Regions from separate parts of the Comamonas sp. HJ-2 genome, predicted to be linked through region 1. Evidence: predicted binding sites of a transcription regulator. Region 1 holds the regulator's gene; each other region holds the start of a gene.
The links. Region 1 encodes LexA, which represses DNA repair genes until DNA is damaged. Its sites were predicted from a motif close to ACTGTATNNNNATACAGT; they were not measured.

Region 1 (3,277 bases):
AAGACGACAAGGAAGAAACCGTCAAGAAGCGCCTGGACGTCTACAGCAGCCAGACACGTCCTCTGGTGGACTACTACAGCAACTGGGCCAAGGCCGATGCAGCAGCGGCCCCCAAGTACCGCGCCATCAGCGGCACAGGCAGCGTGGAAGAAATCACCGAACGCGCTCTGGCCGCTCTGGCTTCCTGATCGCCCTGATCACTCGCTCATGGAGCCTTGCCGACTTTCGCGGCCAGGCATCTCTGGGCAAAAAAGGCCGGTGTCTTCACCGGCCTTTTTTGTTTTTGAAGCTCGCGCTCCCGGCCTTCCGGCCGGCGGGATAGCTGCACCAAGGATGGCATTGCAGCCATCAATATTCATAGCTGCCTGCGCCTACATTCATTGGACTTCAGGTAAAAACACCATAAATACTCTTTATTAACGCAGGCTGACCGCTCTCATAATAAGAGCATCAATCCAATGCGTGAGGCCAGCCCATCAGCTCCAGCATCAGGCTGATTCTGGCCTTGGCCGCCGGCAGGCTGCTCACACGGCCATCCCCCGCTCCCTCGGCCCGCACCACCTGCCCCTCCTCGCACCGGGTCGTGATGCGCAAAGCCATGCCCTGCGCCTGCGCCCAGTCCAGGGCTGGCGCCAATGCCTGATGGACCGTGCCATTGCCCGTGCCCACCACCACCACGGCACGCACGCCTGCCGCATACCAGGCCTGCATCACCGCCAGCGCTACGGCACTGTTGCAGCCGGCATGACTGTGCAGCAGCTCCACCAGGGGCCAGTGATCTGCGGGCGGTAAAGCGATTGCAGTGGAGCTGGCCGCAACGACCGGCAGCCCGCCTGTTGCCCAGCGCAGCCGCCCCTCTTCCACCCAGCCCTGCGGGCCGGCACCACTGCCATCGAAGGCATCCACACGGTAAGGATGCACCTTGCGCACCTGGCGTGCACTGAACACCCGGCCCGCCACCACGGCAAGCACACCGCGGCCAGCAGCCTGCATGTCGGCCGCACAGGCCACGGCATCGCGCAGATTGCCGGGGCCGTCAGCCGAAATGGCTGTGGCCGGGCGCATGGCGCAGGTCAGTACCACGGGCTTTGCCGGGTGCAGAACACATTGCAGAAACCAGGCGGTTTCCTCCAGCGTGTCGGTGCCATGGGTGATCACGATGCCGCTCACGTCATCACGAGCGAGCAGCTCGGCACATCGCAGCGCGAGTGCATGCCAGGTCGCGTGATCCATATCCTTGCTGTCCAGCTGCGCCAGCTGCTCCACCTGCAGCGACGCAGAAGCAACGAGCTCCAGGTCCGGCACGGCCTGCAGCAGCTGAGCCACGCCCAGTTGGGCCGCACGGTAGCCCACACTGGTGCCCGCCTGCTCGGCAACACCGGCAATCGTGCCACCGGTGCCCAGAATGACGATATTTTTGTCACGTTCCACTTGCAGTCCTCTTCAAACTGATTAAAAATACAGGTACTGGATGAACACACAGTATTCATCATCGATCGATCAAGGAATGCCCATGGACCACCCCAAGCTCACTCCCCGCCAGCAGCAGATTCTGGACCTCATCCAGTCCAGCATCGCTCGCACGGGTGCGCCCCCTACCCGGGCCGAGATTGCCAGCACCTTTGGCTTCAAGTCGGCCAATGCTGCAGAAGAGCATTTGCAGGCACTGGCCCGCAAGGGCGTCATAGATCTGGTCAGCGGCACATCGCGCGGTATTCGCCTGCGCGCCGATACCGTGCGCAACATCAATGCGGCACGTGGTGCCAGCTTTGCGCTACCGCTCACAGCCCTGGCCCCGCTGGTGCTTCCCCTGGTCGGCCGCGTCGCTGCCGGCTCGCCTATTCTGGCCCAGGAACATATCGATCAGAGCTATTCGGTCGAGCCCAGCCTGTTTGCCGCCAAGCCCGATTACCTGCTCAAGGTCCGCGGCATGTCCATGCGTGACGCGGGCATCATGGACGGCGACCTGCTGGCGGTACAGGCTACGCATGAAGCGCGCAACGGCCAGATTGTGGTGGCCCGCCTCGGTGACGACGTGACCGTCAAACGCTTCAAGCGCACGCCTCAGGGCATCGAGCTGCTGCCCGAGAACCCCGACTACAAGATCATTCACGTCGATCCTGAAGAGCCATTCGCCATCGAAGGCCTGGCCGTAGGCCTTATCCGCAACAGCATGTTCATGTAACGGGCAGACGGCGTCCCTACGCCTATGCAGCGGAGGCACCGGGCCTCTTTCCCTCTCAAGCCCAGGTGGTAGGCGCGAAGCCGTTGAGCTTCGCCCTGGGCGGAGCTTTGCCTGAAGAACGCAATCCTGCCCTTATCCATGCCGCAAGGTCATCAAGAGGAGTTGCCAAATGGGATTCGCCACATCACTGCAGGCTTTGACACGCCTGACCCTTAAAGGGCAGCCTGCCACGCTGTCGCTCAACCCGAACTTCTGCTCTGATGATGCAAGCGAAGCCGCTGCAGAACCTGTATCCTTCACTAGCAATCGCCCAAAGGCGAAGCAGATCAGCATTCCTGTCATGCGCGCCAACCGCGGTCGCAGTCGTCTAGGCAGCAATACGCTTTGTCCTCAGGCTTTTGCAGCGACACCAGAGCTGCAATCGCCAATAACCGACGAGTCTAGGCAAGCAGCTTCTCCACGACTTCTCAAGATCGTGCAGCGTGAGCCGCGCAGTCAGCCCGAATGCCTGTTGATCTGCGGACGCATGGCCGATGTCTGTGCCGCGCTGGAGCGTATGGCACTCCATGAGCAAACAACCCCGCAAGTCTGAAAGCACAGTGAGGTTTGACTGCCTGCACTCGTGCAGCTCCGAGCCTGACCCGCGATAGGTCTGCAGGCGATGCAACAAAGCTTCCATTGCATCCAACAGGAAGCCACCTCAACGCTCTTGGCCCATCGGCCGGCAGATATGGCGCCAGACAACTCTGCCAGCAGTGCATAGGCAAAAACTCGATGTCGCCAGAGCAGGCCCTCTATATTGGCGCCGAACGATCTGGATTGCCATGTAAATTATTTGCTGATGTTCTGCCTGTGCCTGTCCGCCAGAACGCATTTCGCACAAGCCTTGCAGCCTTCTAAACTCCTTGTCAGGCGCGAATATGCGTCAGAACGGATACCCGGATCAGGGTATTGCAGCACCTCTTCGACAGTGGAAACATTCATATACACATGTCAATGAGGGCGTCTTATGAGTGCCTACCGCAAGCTCTTGCAGCACATACAGGCCAAAGACGCCAATGGAGACCTGCGCCTGATTCTGGTCTATCAGAG
Region 2 (3,277 bases), on a different contig from region 1:
CAGGCGGCGCTGGGCGCGCGGCGCACAATGGCTGCCTCGCGCACGGGCAGGTTGACGACGGCGGCAAAAATGCCCAGGGCAATCGAGATGTACCAGACCATATCGTAGTTGCCGTTGATATCGTAGAGATAGCCGCCAAGCCATACGCCCAGGAAGCTGCCGATCTGGTGGCTGAAGAAGACAAAGCCGCCCAGCATGGACAGATGCTGCACGCCGAAGATCTGGGCGATGGTGGCATTGGTCAGCGGCACGGTGGACAGCCACAGAAAGCCCATGGCGGCGCAGAAGGCATAGACCGACCAGGGCGACAGCGGTGCCAGCAAAAAGGCCACGGTGGCCACCGAGCGCAGACCGTAGATGCCCGACAGCAGGTAGCGCTTGGGCAGCTTCTGGCCCAGATTGCCGGCCAGATAGGTGCCGAAGATATTGAACAGGCCGACCAGTGCCAGCGAATAGCTGGCCACATGGGGCGCCATGCCGAAGTCCTTCAGATAGCTGGGCATGTGCACCCCGATGAACATGACCTGGAAGCCGCAGACAAAGTAGCCCGCCATCAGCAGCAGAAAGCTGGGGTAGGTCCAGGCTTCCCTGAGCGCCTGGCCCACGGTCTGCTCGCGCTTGATGGGCGTGCTGCCGCCAAAGCCCGGCTCGCGCAGGCCAAAGGCCAGGGCGGCGATCAGCAGCGCGAACAGCGCCAGTATCAACAAGGCATTGGACCAGCCGAACTGCGCGATCAGCTTGCCTTCCACGGGCACCATGAAGAACTGGCCAAACGATCCCGCTGCCGCGGCCACGCCCATGGCCCAGCTGCGCCGCGCCACGGGAATCTGCCGGCCCAGCACGCCGTAGATCACGGCATAGGTGGTGCCGGCCTGGGCCGCGCCGATCAGCACGCCGGCGGTCAGCAAAAACACGGTGGCATCGGGAGACAGCGCCATGCCGGCCAGGCCCAGCGCATAGAGGATGGAGCCGCCGATCAGCACCTTGAAGGCGCCGATGCGGTCGGCCAGCATGCCGACAAAGATGCCCAAGATGCCCCAGGACAGGTTCTGCACGGCAATGGCCAGGGAAAAGTTCTCGCGCGTCCAGCCCATCTCCTGGGTGATAGGTTGCAGCCACAGGCCGAAGCCGTGGCGTATGCCCATGGAGAGCGTGACGATGGCGCCACCGCACAGAAGAATCTGCGCCATGGACATGGGGGCTTGAGTTGTCTTTGTAGTCATGCCGTGTGTGCGAAAAAAGGCTTGGGGTGCGGTCAACTTGTCACTTTAACGAAACAAGCTGTTTTGCGCCTGCACAGGCCGTCACATGCGTGGCAGGCTGCCCTGCCAGAATGCGTGACCGGCAAGCTGCGGCGCGGGAGCCGGAGCTGGGCAGAAAAAAATAAAAAGTGAGCGCTTTGCGCAATCCGTGTAATGGATATTGATTTGAAACTATCCATAACGCATGAATGGCAAGCGGTAAATGCTATTGTTTTCAGAGTATCCGCAGCGATGAAGACCCGGTAAAAACACGTTGCCAAGACAGATGTTCGGGCTTTGTGCAAGAGTATTGGGAGTAAACAACTGTGAATTTATCCAGCTCTCATTCGGAGAGGCCACTACAATCCGCCCCCATGGCAGTCAAACCGTCCAACGAATATTCCGAAGGCTCGATCCGCGTTCTCAAGGGTCTGGAGCCTGTCAAACAGCGTCCCGGCATGTATACGCGCACCGACAACCCCCTGCACATCCTGCAGGAGGTGATCGACAACGCGGCCGACGAGGCGCTTGCCGGCTACGGCAAGAAAATCAAGTTCACCATGCACGCCGACGGCTCCTATAGTGTGGAGGACGACGGGCGCGGCATTCCCTTTGGTCTGCATCCCGAGGAAAAGGCGCCCGTGGTGGAGCTGGTCTTCACCCGTTTGCACGCGGGCGGCAAGTTCGACAAGGGCAATGGCGGCGCCTACAGTTTCTCGGGCGGTCTGCATGGCGTGGGCGTCTCGGTGACGAATGCGCTGGCCACGCGCCTGGAGGTGCAGGTGCATCGCGACGGCCAGGTGGCCACGCTGGTGTTCTCGGGCGGCGATGTGATCGAGCCGCTCAAGGTGCGCCCTCTGCAGGCCGGCGAGCGCAAGCAGGGCACGACGGTACGTGCCTGGCCCGATGCCAAATACTTCGAATCCTCGGCCCTGCCCATGGGCGAGCTGGTGCATCTGCTGCGCAGCAAGGCCGTGCTCATGCCCGGCGTGGCCGTTTCGCTGGTCAACGAAAAATCGCGCGACACCCAGAGCTGGCAGTTCAAGGGCGGCCTGCGCGACTATCTGGCGCAGAGCCTGAATGGCGAGCCCGTCATTCCCCTGTTCGAGGGCGAGGGCTTTGCCGACAAGAACAACGACAGCTTTGCCGAAGGCGAGGGCGCGGCCTGGTGCGTGGCCTTTACCGAAGATGGCGCGCCGCTGCGCGAAAGCTATGTCAACCTGATTCCGACCACGGCGGGCGGCACGCATGACAGCGGCCTGCGCGACGGCCTGTTCCAGGCCGTCAAGGCCTTCATCGACATGCACTCGCTGCTACCCAAGGGCGTCAAGCTGATGCCCGACGACGTGTTCGCGCGCGCCAGCTATGTGCTCAACGCCAAGGTGCTGGACCCGCAGTTCCAGGGCCAGATCAAGGAGCGCCTGAATTCGCGCGATGCCGTGCGTCTGGTCTCGGGCTTTGTGCGCCCGGCGCTGGAGCTGTGGCTCAACGAGCACGTGGACTGGGGCAAGAAGCTGGCCGAGATCGCCATCAAGGCGGCCCAGACCCGCCAGAAGGCGGGCCAGAAGGTGGAAAAGCGCAAGGGCAGCGGCGTGGCCGTGCTGCCCGGCAAGCTGACCGATTGCGAGAGCAAGGACATCGCCGTCAACGAGGTGTTCCTGGTCGAGGGCGACTCTGCGGGCGGCAGCGCCAAGATGGGCCGCGACAAGGAAACCCAGGCGATCCTGCCGCTGCGCGGCAAGGTGCTCAACACCTGGGAGGTGGACCGCGACCGGCTGTTCGCCAACAACGAAATCCACGATATCTCGGTGGCGATCGGCGTGGACCCGCATGGCCCCAATGACGAGCCCGACCTGTCCGGCCTGCGCTACGGCAAGATCTGCATTCTCTCGGATGCGGACGTGGACGGCTCGCACATCCAGGTGCTGCTGCTGACGCTGTTCTTCAAGCATTTCCCCAAGCTCATCGAGGCCGGCCACATCCATGTGGCGCTGCCGCCGCTGTTCCGGGTGGACGTGCCGGCGCGCGGCAAAAAG
Region 3 (3,277 bases), on a different contig from region 1:
CCTAGGCGCAGCCGCTCAGGGGGGGGCTATCTTTTCCAGGCAGTAACCGAGGCCGCGCACGGTGGCGATGCGGATCGGGCCTTTCTCGATTTTCTTGCGCAGGCGGTGGATATAGACCTCGATGGCATTGTTGCTCACCTCCTCGCCCCATTCGCACAGGCGCTCCACCAGCTGGTCCTTGCTGACCAGGCGGCCTGCGCGCTGCAGCAGCACCTCCAGCAGGCCCAGCTCGCGCGCCGACAGCTCCACCATCTTGCCGTCTATGGTGGCGACCCGGCCGGTCTGGTCATAGACCAGCGGGCCATGCTTGATGGTGGAGCTGGCGCCGCCCATGCCGCGACGCGTGAGGGCGCGCACGCGTGCTTCCAGCTCGGACAGCGCAAACGGCTTGGCCATGTAGTCGTCGGCACCATAGTCCAGGCCCTGTACGCGCTCTTCGATCGAATCGGCGGCCGTGAGAATCAGCACCGGCAGCGCATCGCCACGCCCGCGCAGGCGCTTGAGCACTTCCAGGCCGTGCACCTTTGGCAGGCCCAGATCGAGAATCAGCAAATCGAATTCGCTGCTGGTCAGCAAGGCGGTATCGGCCTCGCTGCCATTGGCCACATGGCTGACGACGGCGCCCGAGCTGCGCAGCGTGCGCAGCAGGCCATCCGCCAGCACCTGGTCGTCTTCGGCAATCAGTATGCGCATGTGTGTCTCCTGCTTGTTATGTGTGCCTGTTTGCACTTTTGCTGCCATTGTAGGGATGGCTCATGGCCGTTCGGGGCAATTCTCGACAGTCGCTTACAGGCGTCGAATCTCAGTAGCCTTCGGCATAGGCTTCCAGGCCCAGCGCGACCACGGTGGCCACATCCGCGCCCACGGCTTCGCGAAATTCGGCTTCGGCCTGGCTTACGGCGTCGTGAAAAGCCTGCAGCCAGGCCAGACCCGCATCGGTGAAGCGCACGCGCCTGGCGCGCGCATCATGCGGATCGGCCTCGCGCGTGACCAGGCCCCAGGCTTCGCACTGCGCCACCAGATCGGCCATGGCCTGCTTGGTCATGCCGGCCTTGTCGGCCAGATCGGTGAGCCGGTCGCCTGCCAGCGACAGATGGCGCGTGATGTGGATATGGGCTGCCCCCACCTTGTCGCGCGCCGCCAGATTGGATAGCGCCAGCGGCACCTCCACTGCACGCGCCATGAGCTGTAGCACGCGCGCATCGAAGCGGCGCATGGCATGGCCCAGCAAACGGCCCAGATGGGTCTGGCGCCAGGCATCGGCGGGCGGGGTGACGGGGGCGATTTCTGACATGGATGAATAGTAAGGCAAACTGACTAAATATTTAAATAAATCTGCAGTATCTGCATCTAAACTACTGTTCAAGCATCCAGCCTGAATGCAAAAACAGGACTGGCCACAGACAGTCATTCACCTACTTCGGAGCCTGATATGAACGCCATCGCCAAGACCAACGACGCCAACAGCGAAAAAGCCAAAGCCCTGGCTGCAGCCCTGGCCCAGATCGAAAAGCAGTTCGGCAAGGGCACCATCATGAAGCTCGGTGAAGGTGAGGCCATCGAAGACATTCAGGTCGTTTCCACCGGCTCCCTGGGTCTGGACATCGCGCTGGGCGTAGGTGGTCTGCCCCGTGGCCGCGTGATCGAAATCTACGGTCCCGAATCCTCGGGCAAGACCACGCTGACGCTGCAGGTCATTGCCGAGATGCAAAAGCAGGGCGGCACCTGCGCCTTTATCGACGCCGAACATGCGCTGGACACCAGCTATGCCCAGAAGCTGGGCGTGAACCTCAGCGACGTGCTGATCAGCCAGCCCGACACCGGTGAGCAGGCTCTGGAAATCTGCGACAGTCTGGTGCGTTCGGGTGCCGTGGACCTGATCGTCATCGACTCGGTGGCCGCATTGACGCCCAAGGCCGAAATCGAAGGCGAGATGGGCGATGCCCTGCCCGGCCTGCAGGCCCGTCTGATGAGCCAGGCCCTGCGCAAGCTGACGGCCACCATCAAGAAGACCAACTGCATGGTCATCTTCATCAACCAGATCCGCATGAAGATCGGCGTGATGTTCGGCTCGCCCGAGACCACCACCGGCGGCAATGCGCTGAAGTTCTATGCCTCCGTGCGTCTGGATATCCGCCGCACCGGCACCATCAAGAAGGGCGACGAGGCCATCGGCAACGAAACCAAGGTCAAGGTCGTGAAGAACAAGGTCTCGCCCCCCTTCAAGACGGCAGAGTTCGACATCCTGTTTGGCGAAGGCATCAGCCGCGAAGGCGAGATTCTGGACATGGGCGTGAACGCCAAGATTCTGGAAAAGAGCGGTGCCTGGTATGCCTACAACGGCGAAAAAATCGGCCAGGGCCGCGACAACTCGCGTGAATTCCTGCGCGAGAACCCCGCGCTGGCCATTGAGATCGAAAACAAGGTTCGCGAGAGCCTGGGCATCAAGCTGCTGCCCGTGGACGGTGCTGCGGCTGCCGAGGCCAAGCCTGCCAAGGGCGGCAAGGGCAAGGTGGACAAGGACGGCGTGATTGAAGGTTGATTCAGTCACCCTGAGGCGCCATGCGCCTTTCGCGAAAGGGGACTACAGCCTCGCTGCGGGTGCGGCCCCTGCTTGATGTCCCTGGCTTGGTGAGCGCCAGTGTTTGAGTGCGGGCCTCATGGCTCAAAAGGTTTGCCATCTTTGCGCAGGTTCGTCCTGCGCCTTTTTGTTTCTGGAGATGCGTCGTGAGCTTTGCCAAACTTTCACTCAAGGGCCGCGCCCTCAAGCTGCTGGCGCAGCGCGAGCATTCGCGGCTGGAGCTGCAGCGCAAGCTGGCGCCGTATGTGGAAGAGGGCGATGACCTGCAGGCCATTCTTGATGAGCTGGAAAAGCGCGGCTTCATCAGTGTGCAGCGGGTGGTGGATTCCGTCATTCACAGCAAGTCCAGCCGCTTTGGCACGGCACGGCTGGTGCAGGAGTTGCGCAGCAAAGGGCTGGACGATGAAGTGGTGCGCAACGCGAGCGAGCAACTGCGCGATACCGAGCTGGAACGCGCCCGCGAGCTGTGGCGCAAGCGCTTTGGTACGCCGCCTGCCGATATCAAGGAAAAGGCTAAACAGCTGCGCTTCATGGCGTCGCGGGGCTTTTCGGCAGACGTGGCTTCACGCGTGTTGCGCGATGCCCCATACTGCGCAGCACCCGACAGCGAAGACTGAGCTGCAGCCAGCTCCCTCCTGCTGGACGAGGAACCGCTTCTTACACCGGAGGGACCCACGTGCTGACTGCTTCGCAACC

Region 2: a site for LexA is predicted at 1,565-1,582, ahead of ACWGXF_RS00225 (DNA topoisomerase IV subunit B). Genes of this name have one in related genera too.
Region 3: a site for LexA is predicted at 1,358-1,375, ahead of recA (recombinase RecA). Genes of this name have one in related genera too.

Annotation. Positions count from the first base shown of each region.
Region 1 is NZ_JBSIFD010000005.1:153,377-156,653, forward strand. Features, by position in the region: gene adk (adenylate kinase) at 1-188, shown strand, start outside; gene ACWGXF_RS06540 (asparaginase) at 451-1,431, opposite strand; gene lexA (transcriptional repressor LexA) at 1,514-2,185, shown strand; gene ACWGXF_RS06550 (hypothetical protein) at 2,355-2,777, shown strand; gene ACWGXF_RS06555 (hypothetical protein) at 3,195-3,277, shown strand, end outside.
Region 2 is NZ_JBSIFD010000001.1:52,736-56,012, reverse strand. Features, by position in the region: gene ACWGXF_RS00230 (MFS transporter) at 1-1,196, opposite strand, end outside; gene ACWGXF_RS00225 (DNA topoisomerase IV subunit B) at 1,616-3,277, shown strand, end outside.
Region 3 is NZ_JBSIFD010000003.1:243,455-246,731, reverse strand. Features, by position in the region: gene ACWGXF_RS04585 (response regulator) at 16-693, opposite strand; gene ACWGXF_RS04580 (MarR family winged helix-turn-helix transcriptional regulator) at 803-1,294, opposite strand; gene recA (recombinase RecA) at 1,433-2,542, shown strand; gene recX (recombination regulator RecX) at 2,728-3,198, shown strand; gene ACWGXF_RS04565 (hypothetical protein) at 3,258-3,277, shown strand, end outside.